DNA from 2 places in the Acetobacter zythi genome. Region 1 is predicted to be linked to the other one. Evidence: riboswitches for the same ligand, from Rfam matches in the RefSeq annotation. Region 1 holds a riboswitch; the other holds the start of a gene.
What was found. A riboswitch is a leader RNA that binds a small molecule or an ion and turns the genes downstream of it on or off. The one in region 1 is predicted to bind cobalamin.
Positions count from the first base shown of each region.

Region 1 (6,127 bases):
ATAACCGGCATGCCCCCCGTAAGCACCGCAGGCGCACAGTTGGGGGAAAGAGCCGTTGCCTTGCCCGGTAGCCATTCCAGCGTGCCATGCGTACCCAGATGCACCAGTGCGTCCAGTTTTTTAACATTACGCAACCACAGGTAAAACGCCACATAGGCGTGGCATGGCGGTATATCCGGGTCATGGTAGGTCGCTTTACGCTCAGCCGCCTTTCCCCGGTCCGGCTGTACGGCAAGGGTTATGTGGCCGAGCGTTGCAAAACGCAGGTGGAAGGCCCCCTCCTTTACCGCGCCATCCTGCTCGGGCTGGCCCCATGCTTTTGTAACGGACGCCATAAAATCCGTATCCAGCCCTGCACTCAGCTTTTGATATTCGGCAACAGACAACACCACCTGCGCGGGCTGGTGGGCCATAAGGCGGGTCAGGTCCTGTGCTGTTGGCACCGGCTGCCCGCCTGCCCAATACCCCTGTTTTTGCATGTGCTGCACAATGTTGTGCAGGCTGGCAAACCCGTCCAGACCGACTGCGTGGGCCACATGCGCACGTGTGTGCTCCAGCCCCGCACCGGGGTAATCCGAGAGCACAATGCCAACCTGCTTTTGCTCTACAGGTTTTTTACGCAGCCGTGCCCAGCCCATGGCGCGTGCCGCCACCATGGCAATACCCGCCTCATACGCCACACGTCGCGCTGGTAGCCCCGGTGCTTCCTCCTGACGGAAGGAAATGGGGAATGTCGCAATTGTGCCATCCAGTTCGGGCAATACCACCTGCATGGCAAGGTCCGAGCGCCCCAGCCCGCGTGCACTACCGGCCCACAAAGCCTGCGTGCTACCGGGCTGCAAAACCTGCAACACGGGCGCATCCGCCCCATCCAGCGCGGAAAACCCCTGCCCACCCCGTGCGGAAAAACAGGTGGCGTTCAACACCACATCGGGCTGTGCGCGGCGCAGATACCCGGCCACGCCCTCCGCTACGGTTTTATCCTTAAGAGATGTGACAAACAGCAACGCCACGCGGCACCCCTGCCCGGCCAGAACCTCGGCCAGCCGTTCCAGCCCGGCCATGTCCGATGCCTGAAGATGCGCACGGTAAAAGACCAGAACTGCCGAATAGTCCCCCCTCCCCTGCTGCGCGGGGTAGGTGCGGTAAACACCCCATGCAGGCAGAGGCTCGGGCTGTGCGCCATCCTCCTCCCCACCATTGGCAAGGGTTGCCATAAGGCGTAGGGCGGCGGCCATGTTGTTTGGCCCGCCATAAGCAAAAAAACCGTTCAGGCGCTGGCGTTGTGCTGCCTGCACACCGTACGACAAGTCCTCCAGACGGGTGTCATCCGCCTCTGCTCCTACGGACTGCCCTGCACCGCCACACCCGGTATGACCGGGCAAAAACACCACGGGCACCTGCTGCTCACGCGCCCATGCAGCCAGTTCCTCCGCACCATATCGCCAGTAATCCACCCCACCCAGCAGGCGCACCACCACACATCTGGCCCCCTGCAACGTGCTTTCCACATACAGGTCAATCGACATGGGGTGCCGCAGGCGCGCAAGGTTTGTGACCTGCACGGAAGGCAGGGAGGCATGCCCTTCTTTGCCGCGTATCTGCTGCTCCGCATGGCGCAGCCCCAGCAGATCACTCTCTGTAAAGGACAGGACAACAATATCCGCACCGGGCAACCCCAGATCTTCGGCGGTGTCCTGTTCATCCAGCGTCCGGTTTTCGCGGACCAGAAGGTGCATGCCCGCCCCCCTTACGTGGCCAGATGGCCAGCAAGGGCAGTGGCAATGGCGGTCGCATCCAGACCTTTCTGCCCAATGACCACAATGCGACCCGTGCGTTCTTCGGTGGTGGCCAAAGGCCGGTCAAATTCGTGCCTGAAGCGGCTCCCCACCCCCTGCACCGCCAGCCGCATGGGTTTGCCCGCCACGGCGGCAAACCCCTTCATACGCAACACGTCAAAGCTGCGTGCGGTGTTTTGCAAGGTGGTCAGGAACTCATCCACCGTCTGCTGTTCGGGCACGACCACCACAAAACTTTCAAAATCATCATGTTCGTGCTCACCATCCTCCGCATCGTGGTGAGAGGGACGGGCGGCAAGATCACTCTCGGCCGCAGCCCCAATACCCAGCAGCACGGCGGGGTCCACCTTGCCTTCCATTGCCCGCACGATCTGTATGGGCCGGGGCGCATGGTCGCGAATATCCTGCTCAACAGCAGCCAGCTGTGCTGCATCCAGCAGGTCCGTCTTGTTCAGCACCACCAGATCGGCAGCGTTAATCTGGTCTTCAAACACTTCGGCCAACGGGTTGTCATGGTCCAAGGAGGGATCCTCCGCCCGCTGTGCTTCCACCGCCTGCGGGTCATCCGCAAAGCGCCCGGCGGCCACGGCGGGTGCATCCACCACGGCCACAACACCATCCACGGTCATGCGGTTACGCACCGTGGGCCAGCCAAAAGCCTTGAGCAGGGGCTTGGGCAGGGCCAGACCTGATGTTTCGATCACCACATGCTCGGGTGGGTCGGCCCGGTCCAGCAGGGCTTCCATGGTGGGCAAAAAGTCATCCGCCACGGTGCAGCACAGGCAGCCATTAGTCAGTTCGACAATATCTTCCTCGCGGCAGCCCTCCACCCCGCAACCACGCAGGATTTCGCCATCAATCCCGAGGGAGCCGAATTCGTTGACCACCACGGCAATGCGGTGCCCCTGCGCGCGGCTGAGCAGATGCCGGAGCAGGGTGGTTTTTCCAGCCCCCAAAAAACCGGTAATAATGGTTACGGGCACACGTGTTCTGGCTGCGGTCATGGTTTTTCCTGTTCATTGTAAAGCGTTGCGGGCACACGCCCCAGCACCATATTGGCCAGCGATGCAGGGCGGCGCGATGGCATGACGGTCCCTTTGGCGGAAGCCGCGTACAGGCGGGCAAAAGCCAGAATATCCTCTGCTTTTTCCTCCCCAAGATGGCCAAGCAGCCACGTCCAGCGCTCGGGCATGGCAATGGCCGCTGTACACCCACGGTCACACGCGGCCAGACAGGCCACTGGCCGCAGCGTGGCCGATGGCGCCAGGTCTGCCAGCCGCTCCGCATCCAGCAGGTTTTGCAGGCGTTCGAGCAGTTGCGCACCCGGCGGGCAGTCCATGGCAGGCCCACCGCGCCTGCACGTAACGCACACATGCAGCACAGGTGGCCCGGCATGTGCCGGATTATCGGAAGGAGAAAGCGAGGCGTGTTCCGCGGTCATGCGTCTTTCCAACAGGCCATTCTTCCATATGGCGGAGCAATGGCAGGCATGGGGGCAGTCACAACCAGCCCTCTGCCACGCATATGGCAAAGAAAACGCACCAATGGGTGCATTCGTGCCCGCCGGGCACCCCGCCAGCAAACAACGCCAGAACGCAGCCATTCCCCAAGGAACAGCCTTATAGACTTGTGATGGCAGGTCTCCTGGCTTGTACCCTACCTGCCCCGGCGTTTGGCTGGAGCAGAGCGCCGTTCCGGGCCTTCCCGATTCCTTGGCGGAACCAGTGGCGGTCCCTCAGGCAGGGCCTGAGCGGAACGTGATGGGTACTTACAGTTGCGGGGGCAGCGACGGTTTTGCACCGATCTTCCCTTTTCACCCCCGATCAGGGGGCACCATCAAGTGCGCGCATGATGCGCACAAAAACCGTGTCGGTTCAAGCTATGCGCCCATGTGGCGGGCCATACCTGCGGCGCATAAGCCAAACAGGCGCGCACTGTGGAGTACGGAACATGATTGACCCATACGGAGGGTTGTCCTATTTTACGCATATAGTTTTTATATCAACTATAATGACACTAATTTAATGGGCCGCATGACTGACCAGCGCAACACAGCAGCACTGGATGAGACGCACTTTCCCGGCATGGCGCTGACCTTCCGGGTTATGCGGCTGGCAACGCTATGGCGCACCCGTCTGGACCGGGCGTTGCGCCCGCATGGCATGACTCTGGCCGTCATGCGCCCCATGGCCTACCTGCGCATGCTGTCAGAAGGCGCCACCCAGCGCGATCTGGCCCAGACCATGAACATAGACTGCTCGGCACTGGTGCGTGTTCTGGACCTGCTGGAAAAACAAAACTTCATCACCCGCCAGCCCGATGCGCAGGACCGCCGCGCCAAGCGCCTGTTCCTGACAGATTTAGGGCAGGAACAATGCAGGCTGTTCCATAATATTGCCGCCGAACTGGAGCGTGACATTCGGCGTGCCCTCCCCCCCGTTCAGGCCGATACCCTCACCCACACCCTTTCCACCCTGCTTGAAGCGCACCATGCCCACACGCTCTGACCTGCCTGCCCGGCCCGGCCCGCTCCTGCAATGGGTCAACACCCGTGTTGCGCCCGCATTTTTTGCGGATGATGCACGCTGGAATGGCTTTGTCGCCACGGCGGGCTATACCATGCGGGTTTTCCTTTCCATTGGCATTGCGCTGTTTCTGGCCTTTGTTTTTCAGCTTCAGTCCCCGCTCAGTGCGGCAACAACGGTGCTTATTGTTTCCAACCCCACGGTTGGGGCCATGGTTTCCAAAAGTATCTGGCGTATTATTGGCACCCTGATCGGGGCTACAATTAGTGTTGGGGTCATGGCTGTGTTTGTGCAGTCACCCGTTCTGTATTTTGCGGTGCTGTCCGTTTTTGTGGGTCTTGCCTGTATGGTGGCCACATTTTTGCGGTTTTTTCGCGCGTATGCGGCCGTGCTGACCGGGTACACCATTGTTATTATTGCAGCCCCCGCCTTTGCCAACCCCGATGGTATTTTTCTGTCCGCCATGAGCCGCCTGTCCGTGGTGACAACGGGTATTGTGGTGACAGCCTGTGTATTTATGGTCACATCTCCACGCAAACCCAGCACGGTTCTGCACAAACTCGGTCAGGCATTCAGAGACACGGTTCTGCACGCCAGAACGTTTCATAAAGCCGAGAGCGAACGCACCACGCCCGAGGCGCTGGACGCCACAGTGACCAGCACGCTGGAAAAACAGGAACAGAAAGCCCAAAGTGCGAACGCGGCTTTTCGCGGATTTGGCCAGCCGATCTATGATAGTCGCAGTAAGCTACTGGCTAATATGAGCGGCCTGACCCCCGCCATAGAATTTGCCGCAGCAGACGACCCGGATATGCAAAACCGCGTGCGCAACCTGCGCCTGTGCCTAAGCCGCCTGACAGGGCTGATTGTCAGCTACCACCCCTACTGGCTGACCTTCTCCTCCGGGGTGGAGGAAACGCGCGCCGTACACCTGCTGGTTGCCCAAACCCTGGGTCAGGTACTGGAACTGACCGAACGCCCAGACTGGCTGACCAACGCCACTCCACTGTCCACCTGCTTGCATGACGCGCTAAAAACACTGGAACAGCTTGCCCGCCAGACCACCAGCACCACCACACTGGCCGCGCTGGACAACACGCGCGATGCACTGGTGCAGATGGATCTGGCCCTGCATGACCTGACCAGCCTGCGCCCGGACCGCACGCAGGCCAACATCCAGCCTTATCTTGAATGGCCAACCGCCCTGCGTAACGGTGTGCGTGGGGGCTTTATTGCCCTGCTGGCAGGCATGTTGTGGTATGTTCTGCATTGGAGTGCTGGCCCACTGCTGATCATATATACTGTTGCCGCATCCAGCCTTTTATCCACCACCCCATCTGCCGCCAAGGCCAGCCCCATGATGGCGGCGGGCACAATACTGGCCATTCCCATGGGGTTTTTGTGCCATGCGCTGGCCCTGCCACGCATAGATGGCTACCCCCTGCTCTGGCTGAGCCTCTGCCTGTTCCTGCTACCGGGCGTGTGGTTGCAGTTCCACCCGCGCTACAGCATTGGCGCGTTTGGATATGCCGTATTTTTTACCATGATGCTCTCGGTCGATAACCCGATTGTTTATGATGACCTGACCCTGACCAACAACTGGATGAGCATGCTGGCCGCATGCTCCCTACTGGCTATTGTTTTTCGGGTTATTCTACCTGCCGATCACAGGCTGGATGCGGCGCGGCTGGTAACGTCGCTCACCCGCAGTATTCAAAAACTGGCGCGCACACCCTATGGCCGTACCGAACCATGGGTGGCGTGGGAGGGCCTGCAACTCCAAAAAATCTCCCGCCTGATGAT
Region 1 covers NZ_CAWUEO010000023.1:275,051-281,177, reverse strand. Annotated here, with positions in the region: gene cobN (cobaltochelatase subunit CobN) at 1-1,739, opposite strand, end outside; gene cobW (cobalamin biosynthesis protein CobW) at 1,751-2,803, opposite strand; gene AABE20_RS09970 (DUF1636 family protein) at 2,800-3,240, opposite strand; cobalamin riboswitch at 3,417-3,652, opposite strand; gene AABE20_RS09965 (MarR family winged helix-turn-helix transcriptional regulator) at 3,824-4,306, shown strand; gene AABE20_RS09960 (FUSC family protein) at 4,290-6,127, shown strand, end outside.

Region 2 (6,127 bases), on a different contig from region 1:
CGACGATGAGGCATGATCACACACAAGACGAGGGGGCCTGTTTGCTCGGTGATGTGCCGACCCCCAAAACGACACGTGATGAGAAGCAGCACGAAGCCTCTCTGGCATGCGATGCCCCGGAGGACAGCGTTCCGGATGAGGAAACCCAGTTCGGATGTCCGTGTTGTATGAACCCGTGGCTCCGTTGATCCGGGCAATATGCTGTTCAGACAGTGAAACGAACCATGCACCACGCCCTTGCCAGAGATATTCTGTCTTATCTCCAGACACCTGAACGTCTGGCCCTCTCAAAGAGTGAACGCCTTACGCGGTTTGTGGATTTTCTCTCGGGAAATCACAGGATTATTGGCTGCCGAAAGCAGGAATGTCGGAAACGACTGCGCCGGTTCGGGTACATCCTCGGTGCTGTCTGTCCTATGGCAGAGAGGGCGAGCGATATTGAAAAGCTCATCACGACGGTGGAGGACATCTGCACACGTCCTTTCACGCCAGCCACTCTTCAGGATGCATTGGGAATTTCCAGTCGGGAACATATCAGATGGACGTGTGACGGCAAGCTCAGGCCGATTGGAACGAAAATGATAAAGGATCGTGGGCGTTTCTCGCTGACTTTATACAGCGCGGAAGACGTGGCGAGACTGCTAATGTCTCCGGAAATTCTGGCATCGTGGAGGGCAAGACCTGTGGCCTGCCCTCCACGATAGAAACCCGCAGAGTTACCTATCAGGCCGAGAGTTCTTTTCGAACAATTTCCGCACCTGCGCCCAGAGCATCCAGCTTGCCGCGAGCCACATTACGCGGCAAAGGCGCCATACCGCAATTGGTGCAGGGATAAAGCTTGTCGGCATCCACAAATTGAAGGGCTTTTCGTAGCGTATTTGCGACTTCGTCTGGAGTTTCAATGGCATTGGTGGCTACATCAATGGCGCCGACCATGACCTTTTTCCCACGAATAAGTTCGATCAGATCCATCGGAACGCGGGAGTTCTGACATTCCAGTGAAATCAGATCGATATTGGATTTCTGCAGTTTGGGAAAGATCTCTTCATACTGCCGCCACTCTTCCCCAAGGGCATTTTTCCAGTCGATATTGGCTTTGATACCATAACCATAGCAGATATGGACGGCGGTTTCGCATTTCAGTCCTTCAATAGCCCGCTCCAAAGTGGCGATGCCCCAGTCATTGACCTCATCAAAAAAAACATTGAAGGCAGGCTCATCGAACTGGATGATGTCGACACCAGCCGCTTCCAGTTCTTTCGCTTCCTGATTGAGAATTTTGGCGAATTCGCAGGCCAGTTTTTCGCGGCTTTTGTAGTGGCCATCATGGAGCGTGTCGATCATGGTCATGGGACCGGGGAGCGCCCACTTGATGGGCTTCTTCGTCAGCGTGCGTAAAAACTTCGCATCCTCGACAAAAACAGGCTTCTCGCGCGTTACAGCGCCTATGACTGATGGCACGCTCGCATCGTAGCGGTTGCGAATTTTGACCGTCTGGCGATTCTCGAAATCTACACCATTGAGATGTTCAATGAACGTCGTGACGAAATGCTGACGCGTTTGTTCACCGTCACTGACGATATCGATCCCAGCGCGGTCCTGATCGTCCAGTGTCAGGCGTAGCGCATCCTGTTTGCCTTCGACCAGTTCCTCTCCGTGCAATTTCCAGGGCGACCACAGGGTCTCAGGCTGTGCGAGCCATGAGGGTTTGGGCAGACTACCAGCCGTTGAGGTGGGGAGCAGTGTTTTCATGAGAGATGACCTTGTCTTTCTGATGGATCAGCCGGCGTCACTGGCAGACCACTGTTCGAGGATATCGTGATATGGCCAGATGAAATTTTCTTCCGTATATTTTCCCTGAGCGGTTGCCAGTTGGCTCCGCTCTTCCCGGTCGTAGACAATTCGGGTGTTTGAATAATCCTGATGATTCAGGCTTGGCTGATAACAGTCAGCCGCCGCAGAATTGGCATTGTAAATTTCAGGACGGTAGACCTTCTGAAAAGATTCCATCACGCTGATGGTGCTGATCAGTTCAAGGGCAGAATAGTCAGACAGCAGATCGCCAAAAAAATAGAAGGCCAACGGTGCAGCACTATTGCGCGGCATGAAATAACGAACCTGCATACCCATTTTTTGAAAATACTGGTCTGTCAGGGAAAATTCTCGCTGCTCATATTCAACGCCGAGAACAGGATGCTGATTTTCCGTCCGATGATAGGTACGATTGGTCGAAACACTGAGGCAGATGACTGGCGGTTTTTTGAAATTCTGCTTGTAAGCAGACGAGTTCATAACGCTTTTAAAGAGATTTCCATGTAAGTCCCCATAGTTATGGGGGACACTGAATTCGGCTTTCTCTTTATTGTAAGCCGGTAACAACACGCTGAAGTCGTAATCCCGCACATACGAGGAAAAACTGTTCCCGGCGAGGCCCTCTATCCGTTTGTTGGCGTTTTTATCAACAATTGTTGTGTAGAGGACTTCGATCAGAGGAAAGCTGCCGCTTTTGCCAGAAAAGGCGAGATCCATCTCGACAGAAACGATTTCAAGTTCAAGAGTGTAGCGATCTCTGTTGGCATTATCCCAGTGCGCCAGATCATTGAACCGGTTGTCGATCATGCGCAGCACGTTGCGCAGGTTTTCCTGACGGCTTTCCCCTCTCGCCAGATTGGCAAAATTGGTCGTAAGGCGCGTCCTGTCAGAAGGATGATAGTTCTCATCGAAGCGGAGCCTATGGATACTGAATGTCGAGTCCTGAATCATTGTGGTCCTGTGTCCCTTTTCCACCCCAATCCAGAATGAGGACAATGGTGATGCATGGCATCCCCAGTTTGGCTTCTGCCTCTCTCAGGCGGTGGTGGTCATCGTCATCGCAGCTTTATGCCTGAACGTATCCGTGAGTAGAAATGATTTGATTTCATAAACACATCAATTTTGTTCATGGTAAAATGTGGCGGCGTTGTCCCCGGAAAGAACGACACCGGAAACTGATCAGCGCACTGTTTGTCTTCGGGAAATCAGGTCAATCAGACGCATGGTCTACATACGAAAAACTGATATCTGCCTTCCGCCGCTCCATGATGTTCCAGCTTGCACTCTGGATGCGTTTGGCGGCATGGTGCAAAGGCAAACGCTTCAATGGTCCCGCGCGAGCGGGTTAATAGGGAACTCCGTTATGTTCTGGTCAGACATTCGGCCAGAAGCAAAGTCGGAGGCTGCTCCCGCAACTGTAGGCGGTATGTCACTGGTTCGTTCACTTTGAACGTGAACCACTGTTCTCATAGGAACGGGAAGGTTGGAACCGGTTGGCCATGATCCGTGAGCCAGGAGACCTGCCATTGCTCAGCCACCAACCGTCGGGCGGGATGACCGAAGGGAGGAGAGAATATATGCCTGTCTGCCTTATGCCGCGGTCGTTCCTGATGAATCAGGCGGTGGCCTCTTGTCCGGACACGGTCTTCTGCTCTGTTATTCCTGACCGATATATGGACAACGCTTTTGTGCTGCTGACAGCATTGATCCGTTAGAAACTTTCGGTTCAGCCGGCGGACACTGACGCATTCTGTCCGGTAATTGATAACGAGTTATACCTGCTCAGACAAAATGCGAGAGACGACATAACGCTCCATGACTTGGGTTGCGTTGTTTCCTTTGCGCTGAGCCAGTTGAAGTGTCGAGGTAATGGAAAACGAGCTCCACCAAATTTCAGACCATTCAGCGTGCGCGGTACAGATTGATTTAAGACGTGTCAGAACCAACCCGGATTTCTGGTATCCTGTCGCCTGGTCCCGTGAATTGGGAGGGGAAAAGGCAATCGATGTCCGGTTTGCAGGACAGCATATCGTCATCGTACGTCCTAAAAGCGGCGTTCCTTATGCGCTAGATGGCCTGTGCGCCCATCGGCAGGTTCTGCTTGGCAAAGGAAAGGTTTGTGGTGACCAGATAAGCTGTCCCGCTCATGGTCTGAGATATAATCGGGACGGCCAATGTGTTTCGCCCAATGTTTCTGCCGAAGCGCAATGTCTGCGTCTCAAAAGTTGGGCCTGTCGCGAAAAAGACGGGCTTATTTTTGTTTTCATGGGGGATCAGTCTCTTGCAGAGATTGTCCCGCTCCCTGACTTTCCAAGGGTGAGAGATACGCGTTATCGCACGCGACGTTTCGGGCAGATGGTGAACTGTCATTACAGTTTCATGCATGAAAACCTGATGGATATGAATCACCAGGTCCTGCACAGTCGGTTGGTCGGAAAAATGAAGCCGCGGTTTCTGGGAATGGACCACGGTGATGATTTTGTTGAAGCCCGCTACACCTTTGCACGAACCGGCGGCAAACAGCCTTTGAGTGAGGCGCTGATCTACGGCCAGAGACGCCGTGATGGTCGGGATTTTGCCTATCGGGACGTCATGACCATCAGGACACACTATCCCTATCAGAGCCTGCGTATTGAAACGCAGGGGATTGAGGAACCCGTGATGGAGTTGTGGATCTCGTATGTGCCACAGGACCGTGAGCAAATGACCAACCGTGTTTTCGGTCTGTTGTCGATCAAACGATTGAAAGTGCCTTTTTTACTGGATCTTGCCTGGCCAATACTGGTCGCATTCACGGAGCGCGTCTTCTTTGAAGATCGCGAGATTGTCGAGCTGGAACAGGCGGCATGGAAAGACCTCGGTGGAGATCACAATCGGGAAGTCTTTCCTGTTATCAATCAACTTCGCAATCTGCTCAGGCGATGTGGTCAGGCACCGGAAAGCGCAGAAAAGGCAGCACTATGAGATTGCCTTTTATAGCACCACCTTCCCACGCTTTTCATCCTTTGCTGGAAAAGATCATTCTTCTGGCGCCTGATCGAACCTGTGTCATTTCTTTACTGGGGACAGATGCAGTTTTACCTGAAGAAGAACAATTGCAGCAGAATGGCTATGATCTTTTCCAGATGACTGTTTCCAATCTACCAACAGACCATCAGATGCGTGGTGACTATCTGGAAGCACATTTCAGGCCGCTTCTCGACACAGCGATAGAAATGGCGATGGCGCTGACTGACAGGCCAGCGCATGTGCAGGAAGCAAGTTACGTGCAAACCTATATAGCGGTTCAGAATCTGATTGGTGCACAGAAAGCTGCGATGGATCTGTATTGTCGTGTGCAAGTTGTATCAATATTTTCATGATTTTCCTTGTTACGCCCTTCTCCTTTGTTTCAGGGCGAGAGGGTCGACGTCAGTCAGTGGATGCAAGCTGAAACTATGATTTCCTGAAGAGTTTGAGCCAGAGGAGACAGGTCATGAGTAATGTTATGGATTTCCCCATCCAGAACGGGGCGGCCAGGTCCTATCTGGCTGCGAAAGATCTCACAAAAGAACAGTGCCGTTTTATTCTCTCTCTACCGATAAATGGTGAATATGGCATTCCCAGAGCGGATCGCGGCGCCATCCGTGGATCATTGATATTGATGGGATATGTCGCGGCCGGGTTTTCCGCACGCTGGGGCAGTGCTGCCGCTCGCCTTACCAGTCGAGGACGCATCGTGCATCGGAAATTGATGTCTGGTGAAAACCTTTGATGAAGTGGCATAGGATCTGAAGAGGGAAAGCTAACATAGGCCATTTGAATGGTGGCCTCGAATTTAGAATCAAAAAATTATGCGATGTCATCGGGACTGAAACTAGCCGATCACTCATGAAACAATGTCCGCTTACGGGATGACTGCATTCATGCGAACACGTCTGCAATGAGGCGACTGCTGCCCGTCCGCTCTGCTTCTGCTATACTGACAGGTATGTTGCTGCAGGAATTGTCCATAATGCTTAGCGGTCAATCTCAATCACCAGCTTTGTTCCGCTGGAGAGAATGCGCATACCGATCTCCCCATGTTTTGAGTGCCTGAATAACTGGTTTCAGGGTTTTGCCCAGATCGGTCAGGGCGTATTCCACATGCGGTGGTACCTCGGGGAAGACGGTGCGTGACACCAGGCCGTCTGCCTCGAGTTCGCGCAACTGGTTGGTCAGCATCCGCTGTGTGACATTGGGCAGGCGGCGGCGCAGTTCGCCAAACCGCAGCACCCCGTCCTCGAACAGGTGATACAGAATCAACGCCTTCCACTTGCCCCCAAACAGTTCGAGC
Region 2 covers NZ_CAWUEO010000010.1:11,349-17,475, reverse strand. Annotated here, with positions in the region: gene AABE20_RS05540 (epoxyqueuosine reductase QueH) at 1-16, shown strand, start outside; gene AABE20_RS05535 (methionine synthase) at 724-1,752, opposite strand; gene AABE20_RS05530 (DUF1852 domain-containing protein) at 1,780-2,763, opposite strand; cobalamin riboswitch at 3,123-3,354, shown strand; gene AABE20_RS05525 (aromatic ring-hydroxylating oxygenase subunit alpha) at 3,682-4,776, shown strand; gene AABE20_RS05520 (hypothetical protein) at 4,773-5,174, shown strand; gene AABE20_RS05515 (hypothetical protein) at 5,288-5,566, shown strand; gene AABE20_RS05510 (winged helix-turn-helix transcriptional regulator) at 5,824-6,127, opposite strand, start outside.
Region 2: it holds a riboswitch for cobalamin, as region 1 does, so the genes downstream of both, AABE20_RS05525 (aromatic ring-hydroxylating oxygenase subunit alpha) here and AABE20_RS09970 (DUF1636 family protein) in region 1, are expected to answer to the same signal.